Regions from separate parts of the Shewanella sp. BJSY2023SW007 genome, predicted to be linked through region 1. Evidence: riboswitches for the same ligand, from Rfam matches in the RefSeq annotation. Region 1 holds a riboswitch; each other region holds the start of a gene.
What was found. Region 1 has a riboswitch for lysine ahead of ACMHXE_RS07200 (Na+/H+ antiporter NhaC family protein). Riboswitches for the same ligand answer to the same signal wherever they lie in the genome.

Region 1 (3,277 bases):
TGTGGTCGCCAAACACAGCGCCGGCCAGCACAGCCGACAACATGGGCAGCAGGAGTTGAATATCGCTGGCGGCGGCCATATCACCGGCGAGCGGCAACATGATACCGAAAGTGCCCCAGCTGGTGCCTGTGGCAAAAGCCATAGCGCAGGAAAGCACAAACACCACCACAGGCAGCAGCCCTGTGGGCAGGTTGCCGTTGGCCAGGCTGGCGAGATATTTGCCGGTTTCCATGTCACGCACCACGGCGCCTATGGTCCAGGCAAACAGCAGTATGTTGATCGCCGGCAGCATGGCCATAACGCCTCTGGGGGCGGCACGCAGCCAAGTGGATATCCCAAGACCGAGACGCAGAGCCAACAGGCCGGACACCGCCAGGCTGCAAAGGGCGCCATAAACCAAAGACGAACCCACATTGGTATGTTCAAAGGCGCCCAGCACACTGAAGGCCTGACCATTGGTGGCCAATACCTGGGCCCCGGAGTCCAGCATAAAATAGATACTCGCCGCCGTCAGTGTCACTATAGGCAACACCATATCCAGCATGCCGCCGCGGCTGTCGGCCGGGGCTTCCATATCCAGCCCTATTGGCCGGCCCTTGGATTCATCCCAGAGCTTGCCTTCGAGCGCCCGCTGCTCATGCTGTCGCATCGGCCCAATATCCAGTTGGAAGGCGATCACCACCACCACCATGATCAGGGTAAATACCGCATAGAGGTTCATGGGGATCATCTGCACGAAGGCGGCGATCGGGCTCTGGTCTGTCACCCCATGGGCCACGAGTATGCCGCCCACCAGGGCGATGATATAGGCCCCCCAGGAGGAGATGGGCATCAATACGCATACAGGCGCCGCGGTTGAGTCCAGCAGATAGGCCAACTTGGCGCGGGAGATCTGGAATCTGTCGGTCACAGGGCGGCAAATGGGCCCCACCGACAGGCTATGGAAGAAGTCGTCAATAAAGAAGGCAAACACCATCAAGCCGGTGAGCGACTTGGCGCCCTTGCGGCTCTGGCAGCGCCTGGCGGCCCACTCGGCAAAGGCCCGGGTCGCCCCCGAGGCGGTCATCAAGCTGATAAGCCCACCCAGCAGCAGCATAAACAGCAGCATATTCAGGTTATCGCTGTTGGGAGCACCATCGACCCAGAAGATTTTCAGCACACTGTCAAACAGATAGCGCAGCGATTGCAGCGGTGAAAACTGCTGTAACATCAGGCTGCCGGCGACTATGCCTACTCCAAGGGAGAGCAGTACTCTACGGGTGATGATCGCCAGCGCAACCGCCAGCAGAGGAGGAACAATGGACCAGGGAGAGTCCGCAAAATGCATGATATTCATGATCTCTTTACACCTAAAACAACTAAGGTGGAGATCTACCGATAGGATCGAAGAAACTCAGACCAAGGAGGGCAGAAACTTCTCAGCTCCTTCAGGTAGCGCTCCATAGTGGATGACTATGGCAGTCCTGCACCTGTTAGATACAGAACCAGCAGTCAGGTTCGATGGCCTGGCTACTTCGGCGCCGACTCCTTTCCCCGGGCCTCAAAGGCATCACCCTCTTCCCGGTTACTCTTAGGCAGCGCGCCTCTACTCAAAGGTATTCGACTGGCATTCTAACTATCACGGCCCCAATAGCAAGCCGGATTGTGCCTCTGGCGGTAAATATCCCGCCCGGCGGGCATTAAGCCCAGGGTAAGTGACTCATGTCACGGCCTACAAATACCGGCACCGCTTGTTCATGAGCCACGGTTAAAAAGCGCTTTGCCCCATCAGCGAGCTACCGGCTCCCCCAAATGCTTACTTCAGTCACGCAGCTTGTAGCTGACCTCGACCCTGTCGGAGAAAGTTACCTGGCCATACTCATAGCTCTGGTTGATAGCGCCTTCGGCCATCATGGCGGCCTTGTACATCACAGGACGCACCGGGCCTTGGTCGAAATAACGAATCGACCAGACGCCATCGAGTTTCTCGCCGAATCCGGCTGCCAGCTCACTGGCCTTTTGCTTGGCATCTTCAATGGCCGCCTGCCGCGCCTGCTTGCGCATCTCGGCTTCTTTACTGGACTTAAGGTTAATCTGGTTCACCTTGTTGATCCCGCCTATTAGCGCCGAGTCCAGTATGGGGTTGAGCTGATCCAACTGTTTCACCAACACTGTCACACTGCGACTGGCGCGATAGCCCTTGAGCTCGGGCGCCTTGTCCTTGAGGTAAACATACTCAGGTTGCAGATTCAGATTGGCGGCGGCAATCGACTCCTTGGCGACCCCAGCCTTGAGCAGGCGCTCGATAAAAGCGGCCACCGCTTGGTCGGATGCGGCCTTGGCCGCCTTGGCATCAGATTCGCTTAATGACACTTCAACATTGATTTCGGCCATATCGGGCTCAACCTGTATCTGGCTGACGCCTGTAGTTTCCAGCAGAGGTCTATCCTGGGCCAGTACCGAGTGGCTCATCAGAGTAGCGGGTAACAGTGCGCCTATCAGCGCCAGATTCAGCAGAGATTTTTTCATCTTGGTTCTCCAAAAAGTTCGCTTCGTTGACCATAGAAACGCAGCCAGCTGACAAAAGGGTTAAAAAATCAAAAAATTTTTCAACGAGGTTTTGAAGCGGCAACCGAGATGGCAACATAGAACATAAATTAACCAGCCCAACTGTACCTTTTCTATGGCTGAGGTATAATCGCCGCCAATTTTACCGGCACCCAAGCGTGCTCCATCAGCTTTAGCATTGCGGAAAACAGCTCTTGAAGAAATCAGTCGACATATTTGATCCCAAGCAGACCACGACTCTGGACACTCCGGCCAAGACTCTGGCACAGGAAAACAGCCCTGCCGAGGCCCAAACCAGCGGCAATCGCATCGGCTTTGTCAGCCTGGGCTGCCCCAAGAACCTGGTGGATTCCGAGCGGATCCTCACCCAACTGCGCATCGACGGCTATGAGGTTACCAACAGCTATGACAATGCCGACCTGGTAATAGTCAACACCTGTGGCTTTATTGATGCCGCGGTGGAAGAGTCGCTGGATGCCGTGCGTGAAGCGCTGGAAGAAAACGGCAAGGTGATAGTCACCGGCTGCCTGGGCGCCAAGGAAAACCAGATCCGCGAAGTGCATCCGGATGTACTGGAGATCACCGGCCCCCACAGCTATGAAGCCGTGCTGAACCATGTGCACAAATATGTGCCCAAGCCAGAGCACAACCCCTTCACCTCGCTGATCCCGCAAGCCGGGGTTAAGCTGACCCCCAAGCATTATGCCTACCTGAAGATTTCCGAAGGCTG
Region 2 (3,277 bases), on a different contig from region 1:
CAAGGCAGTGCAGGACAAAGAGCAGGCGCAGCTTATTCTGCTCGGCAAGCAGTCCATCGACGGCGATAATAATCAGACCGGACAGATGCTGGCGGCACTCGCCGGTATGCCTCAGGCAACCTTTGCATCTGAAGTGAAGCTGGAAGGTGAAACTTTGCTGGTTACCCGTGAAGTGGATGGCGGCTTACAGACTCTGTCTATGCCTCTACCGGCTGTAGTCACCGCAGATCTGCGTTTGAACGAACCTCGCTACGCATCTTTGCCCAATATCATGAAAGCCAAGCGCAAGCCGTTGGAAACCATGAGTGTTGAAGATTTGGAGGTGACTCTCAAGCAGCACGTACAGGTGTTGGAGGTAGCTGCACCGGCCAGCCGTCAGGCAGGTGTGATGGTGGCTTCCGTTGAGGAGCTGGTGGACAAGTTGAAAAACGAAGCGAAGGTGATCTAAATGGCCGTATTAGTAATAGCAGAACACGATAATGCCAGCCTGAAACAGGACACAGCCAAAGTCGTCGCCGCGGCTAAAGCCATAGGGGGAGATATTCACCTTTTGGTTGCCGGTCAGGATTGTAAGGCCGCCGCCGATGCCGCCACCAAGCTTGAAGGTGTCAATAAAGTATTGCTGGCCGATAATCCAGCCTATGGTGCTCATCTTGCCGACAATATTGGTGAACTCATCTTGTCTCTGAGTGGCGACTACAGCCACATTCTGGCTGCAGCTTCAAGCCAGGGTAAAGACATACTGCCACGAGTGGCGGCTTTGCTGGATGTGGCTCAGCTTTCTGAGATCACCAAGGTGATTGATGCCGACACCTTTGTCCGTCCCGTCTATGCCGGTAACGCCATGGCGACCGTTAAGAGTCTGGATGACAAGAAAGTGGCCACTGTGCGCGCCAGTGCCTTTGACGCCGTTGCCGAGACAGGCTCAGCTGAAATCAATCAGCTCGATAGTGTCTTTGACGCCAAGAGCAGCTTTGTATCCCAGAGCTTGACCGAGTCGGCTCGTCCGGAGCTTGGCAGCGCCAGAGTCATTGTTTCCGGTGGCCGCGGTATGGGCAGTGGCGAAAATTTTGCCATGCTGGAAGCCTTGGCCGATAAATTGGGCGCCGCCGTAGGTGCATCACGTGCTGCTGTGGATGCCGGGTTTGTTCCCAACGACCTGCAGGTTGGCCAGACGGGTAAAATCGTGGCGCCAGAGCTTTATATCGCCGTGGGTATCTCTGGGGCGATTCAGCATCTGGCCGGGATGAAGGACTCAAAAGTCATAGTGGCCATCAACAAAGATCCTGAAGCGCCTATCTTCCAGGTTGCCGATTATGGTTTGGAAGCAGACCTGTTTGATGTTGTGCCCAAGTTGAACGAGTTGATTTAATCTGTGATCTAGGTCACGATAGGCGGCTTTGGGGTAGCATCCTCAAAGCCGCCTATGTTTTTATGTGCCTCACGCCTGACATCAGGCGTCCTGAGAAGTAGAGGCGCACTAAATATCAGTAGCGGTAAGCAGGGTGATTCCGTTTATGTATCGCGAAAGGATTTGGTGCCGAAGTGGTTGCGACTCATCAAGGTCCACCGCTGGGGCTGTTACCAAATAGGGGCAGCACTGCCATAGTATATTCTGTCGGGATGACAGATTGACGTTACTATGGAGCGCTACTGAAAGGACAGGTGCTACTCGGTATGCTATTGCCTTTTCCCACCAGTTCAGTTGCCCTCCATTCGTATTTAACGAAGAACAAGACTCAATGACAGTACTAAGTTATGCCGACTCGGCACTCTCTTTGTTGCCGCCGGTTGTGGCAATTTTATTGGCGATCTTCACCCGGCGGGTGTTGTTATCGCTGGGACTAGGAATACTGATCGGAGCCTTGTTGCTCAATCAATGGTCGGTATTGGATACCGGGGTTTATCTGGGACAAAGGGTGCTTTCCCTGGTTTGGGACGATGGCGCTTTTAATGCCTGGAACCTGTATATTCTGGGGTTCCTGGTGCTGCTGGGAATGATCACTGCACTGATCACCGTCAGTGGCTCGGCCAGAGCCTTTGCCAACTGGGCCAGACAGCATATCCGCAATCGTCGTGATGCCAAGTTGCTGACTATGTTTCTCGGCTGTGCGGTGTTTATCGATGACTACTTTAACAGCCTGGTGGTGGGAAGTATCGCTAGGCCGCTGACCGACAGATACTATATCTCCCGCTCCAAACTGGCGTATCTTTTGGATTCGACCGCGGCGCCTGTGTGCGTTATCTCGCCGGTGTCCAGCTGGGGCGCCTATATTATTGCCCTTATCGGCGGTATTCTCACCGCCCACGGTTTTACTGAGACCGGGCATCTGAGCGCTTTCGTACAGATGATCCCGATGAACTTCTATGCCTTGTTTGCCTTGGCGCTATTGCTGTGTGTGGCCTATATGGAGCTGGATATCGGCGCTATGCGCAAACACGAGCTCAACGCCCGTAAAGGCAATCTCTATGATGAGACCAAGGGACTGCCACCCGGTGCCAATGCAGATCTGCCCGAGGCGGAAACCGGTCAGGTGCACGGCCTGTTCTTGCCCATAGGTGTCTTGGTGGTGGCGACCTTCTACTTTATGGTTTCCAGCGGCGCCGATGCCCTGGCGGCAGAAAGCCTGCCTTTCACTATCATAGGTGCTTTTGAGAAAACCGATGTGGGTTCATCACTGTTTTTCGGTGCTTCCATTGGTCTGGTGGTAACTCTGCTGCTGGCCTTTATCCAGAAGATAGAAGCCAAGATGATCCTCAAGGCGCTTACCTCGGGTGCCCGTTCCATGTTGCCGGCCATCTATATTCTGATGTTTGCCTGGACCATAGCCGGGATCATTGGCTCACTGGAAACCGGCAAGTTTATGGCCAGTCTCGCCAGTGGCAATATTCCCTTTGCCTTGCTGCCGGCCGTGCTATTTATTTTGGCTGGGCTTACCGCCTTTTCTACCGGTACTAGTTGGGGCACTTTCGGGATCATGTTGCCGATTGCCGCCGATATGGCCATGGGCAGCCACAGCAGTATGATGTTGCCTATGTTGGCGGCCGTGCTGTCCGGCGCTGTGTTTGGCGATCACTGCTCGCCGATATCGGACACCACGATTTTGTCATCCACAGGTGCAGGCTGCCATCATATCGACCATGTGTTGACTCAGCTGCCCTATGCGGTCTTGGTAGCAGTTATTTCCCTCGGTGGTTATATAGTGCTCGGTTTTACCGAGTCGGTATGGCTTGGGCTTGCCAGTAGTTGTGTGCTGTTCCTGTTGGGATTGGTGTG
Region 3 (3,277 bases), on a different contig from region 1:
TCATGTGGCTTGAGTTCACGGCCGGTCATCTTCATCAGCAGCTCGGCGCGGCTGAGGATCTTGCCTGGGTTTTCCACGAAGTGCAGCATGGCGCGGAATTCGCTACGCGGCAGCTTGTAAGATTCACCCTGTGGGCTGACCAGTGAACGGCTGTTGATTTCCAGGCTCCAGCCATTGAAACGATAATGTTCCACGGCGGCCTTTTCTTCAATTTCAGCACCTGAGCTGTTGACGCGAGTCAGCAGGTTGCGGGCACGAATAGTCAACTCACGAGGGTTGAACGGTTTGGTGATGTAATCATCAGCACCGATTTCCAAGCCCAAGATCTTGTCTACTTCGTTGTCACGACCGGTAAGGAAGATGAGACCGATATTGTTGATTTCGCGCAACTCCCGCGCCAACAGCAAACCATTCTTACCCGGCAGGTTGATATCCATAACTACCAGGTTCACCTTGTTTTCCTGCAAGGCTTTGTGCATCTCTGCGCCATCATTGGCTTCGGTTACCACATAACCTTCTGCCTCGAAAATACTTCTCAGCGTGTTACGGGTAACGGCTTCATCTTCAACGATCAGAATGTGCGGGTTTTGCATGTTATTTACCTAATTAAATCAGTTTATCTAACCATGAGCGCGGGTGACGCTCCGCTATACTCTCTAAAACGCCAACATTCACAGGGTTCACGTAAGTGCTGTTCAAAACTGAAATGAAACGGCAACACACTTCATGATTAGCAAAAAGTATGCTCTCCACCCGGAGAGGCGCGAACTGTACTCTCTAGGATTCCCAGTGGCGGGATTTAGTTCCTGAAAGACATGGAAAATCCAGAAAATGCGATCTTAAAACCAGATTACATTTGGTACAGAGTCGTTATCGATAGAGACTTATGCTGTCGCGTAATGGCGCTAGCCTGGTCACACGCTTAACTCTAGGCCTCAGTCGATACAATCCATTGTACTAGGATTAGGCATTTGTTAACAAATGAAATGTTAACAAATTAATGTTTAACTATGATCTATGTCACAGGTTTTTATGTTAGATATTGAAACTTAAGCATTTTGTGTTTTGCCTTACTGTGAGCTTGCTCACGGGGCTAGGGGATTTCGTAAGCCTTTGCTAGAATAACTCCGGTTCATTAGAGACAGATACTACAATGGATGCTACATTTGAAAGTCTCTGGCAGTACTACCAGAGCGCATGCTTTTTTTTGACTCAGTCGTTTTCTTCCGCTGTTCCTTTTGCCATTGTCACCGCCCATAATCCCCTAGGGCAAAAACTGACTTCCTGCCAAAACCGTCTTCTCGATCGGCAATTACAAGGTGATATTGATAAGCTGGGCATACCCTATCGGGCTATTATAGGTGCGGCCGATGATCTCAGTCATATGGAAAAAAGTTGGGCCCTTTTTTTGGATAAGGCTGCGGCAATCGAGCTAGCATTCAAGTACCGTCAGAATGCACTTTATTATGTGGATAAAGGCTTGCTGACCTTAGTGCCCTGCCATAAAGGTGAGCATGAAATAGAGCTTGGATTATTTGCAAACCGAGCTCGTTTGGTCAATGAATTACCTGAACTTAGTGATAAATGAGTTGAGGATATTTCATCAGATGCAAATTAGCATTGACTTCATAAGGGCTTTATTGCTAATTTTTTCATCCCTTTCGCAAGAAAGGAACAGAAGAGGTGCGTTAACTAGGTAGTGAGTCAGAGGAAGCCAATTTCCAATGACGGCTCATGAGGGAGATTAACGCCGAGGTCGGGATGCGCATTGGTAACGCTCTCCGGTCGGTTGGTCAGGCTGAATCCTGGCGGCTGTCACCTGGTTTTGGTGGAGAGCTTCTGGTGACGATCGCTTTTTCCCTACTTTGGGGTGCGTTATCTCAGCACCAGGCTCTTCGAACGTTATCTGTTCGGAGCTTAACTCATGAAGTTTATTCTCGTTATCGACCTTTCCCTGTCACCTGCCTGTGGGGGAATGCGCTGATGTCTCTTGTTGTTGCCAAGTTTGGCGGTACCTCAGTTGCCGATTATCAGGCGATGAATCGCTGTGCCGACATAGTGCTTGCAAATTCAGCCACCCGTTTGGTTGTGGTGAGTGCATCCAGTGGTGTAACCAATCTGTTGGTGGAGCTATCTCAGGCAGACATGGGAGATGAGCGTCGTCTCAAACTACTGAAAGATATTGCCACCATTCAATATGCGATTCTGGACAAACTTGGCAGACCTGCCGATGTTGCCGCAGCGCTGGATGCTTTGCTCAGCCGCATGGCAACGCTCAGTGCCAAGCTGTTGCAGGCGCCGAGTCATGCTATGGTGGATGAGATCCTGTCCCTTGGTGAGCAATGCTCTTCAGCGCTGTTTGCCGCGGTTTTGAGAGAACGCGGTGCCAAGGCCAGCGCCTTTGATGTGCGTCAGGTGATGCGTACTGATAGCCATTTCGGTAAGGCCGAACCACAAATCGCCGAGCTAAAGCGACTGGCGACAGAGAAATTAAAACCCTTGCTTGAGCAGCAACTGCTGGTGACCCAGGGCTTTATCGGCGCCGATGCCGATGGCCGAACCACTACACTTGGACGTGGCGGCAGTGATTATTCCGCGGCTCTGTTGGCAGAAGCTTTGGAAGCCGATGCGGTCGAGATCTGGACCGATGTAGAAGGAATTTACACCACAGATCCCAGACTGGCTCCCAACGCCAGGCCTATCGCAGAAATCAGTTTTAACGAGGCGGCAGAGATGGCCACCTTTGGTGCCAAGGTGCTGCACCCTGCCACCATCTTGCCGGCGGTGCGTCAACAGATCCAGGTGTTTGTCGGCTCCAGTCGGGCACCGGAAAAAGGCGGTACCTGGATCCGTCACCAAGTGGAAGATGAGCCGGTATTCAGGGCTGTTGCGGTGAGACGAGATCAGACTCTGCTTAACTTGCACAGTTTGCAGATGTTGCATGCCCAAGGCTTTTTGGCAGAGACCTTTGCTGTGTTGGCGCGGCACAAGATCAGTGTTGACCTCATTACCACCTCAGAGGTGAATGTGTCGCTGACCCTGGATAAAACGGGCTCAGATTCGGCCGGCAAGGGGCTTCTGACCGAAGCACTGCTGCAAGAGTTATCGCAGAACTGCCGTGTGCGGGTGGAAGACAAGCTGGCTCTGGTGGCCATCATAGGCAACAAGATAGCCACTACCGCCGGGATCTGTCGCCGGGTATTTGAAGTGCTTGAACCCCATAATGTCCGAATGATCTGTCAGGGTGCCAGTCCGCACAATCTTTGTGTCTTGGTGT

Region 2: linked by a shared signal. The riboswitch ahead of ACMHXE_RS14015 (Na+/H+ antiporter NhaC family protein) and the one ahead of ACMHXE_RS07200 (Na+/H+ antiporter NhaC family protein) in region 1 are both predicted to bind lysine.
Region 3: linked by a shared signal. The riboswitch ahead of lysC (lysine-sensitive aspartokinase 3) and the one ahead of ACMHXE_RS07200 (Na+/H+ antiporter NhaC family protein) in region 1 are both predicted to bind lysine.

The regions. Positions count from the first base shown of each region.
Region 1 covers NZ_JBKORL010000038.1:32,897-36,173, forward strand. The annotation lists gene ACMHXE_RS07200 (Na+/H+ antiporter NhaC family protein) at 1-1,336, opposite strand, end outside; lysine riboswitch at 1,425-1,596, opposite strand; gene ACMHXE_RS07205 (oxidative stress defense protein) at 1,801-2,508, opposite strand; gene rimO (30S ribosomal protein S12 methylthiotransferase RimO) at 2,742-3,277, shown strand, end outside.
Region 2 covers NZ_JBKORL010000083.1:31,624-34,900, reverse strand. The annotation lists gene ACMHXE_RS14025 (electron transfer flavoprotein subunit beta/FixA family protein) at 1-448, shown strand, start outside; gene ACMHXE_RS14020 (electron transfer flavoprotein subunit alpha/FixB family protein) at 449-1,372, shown strand; lysine riboswitch at 1,463-1,661, shown strand; gene ACMHXE_RS14015 (Na+/H+ antiporter NhaC family protein) at 1,743-3,277, shown strand, end outside.
Region 3 covers NZ_JBKORL010000033.1:20,628-23,904, reverse strand. The annotation lists gene arcA (two-component system response regulator ArcA) at 1-593, opposite strand, end outside; gene ACMHXE_RS06785 (DUF3293 domain-containing protein) at 1,154-1,588, shown strand; lysine riboswitch at 1,671-1,847, shown strand; gene lysC (lysine-sensitive aspartokinase 3) at 1,984-3,277, shown strand, end outside.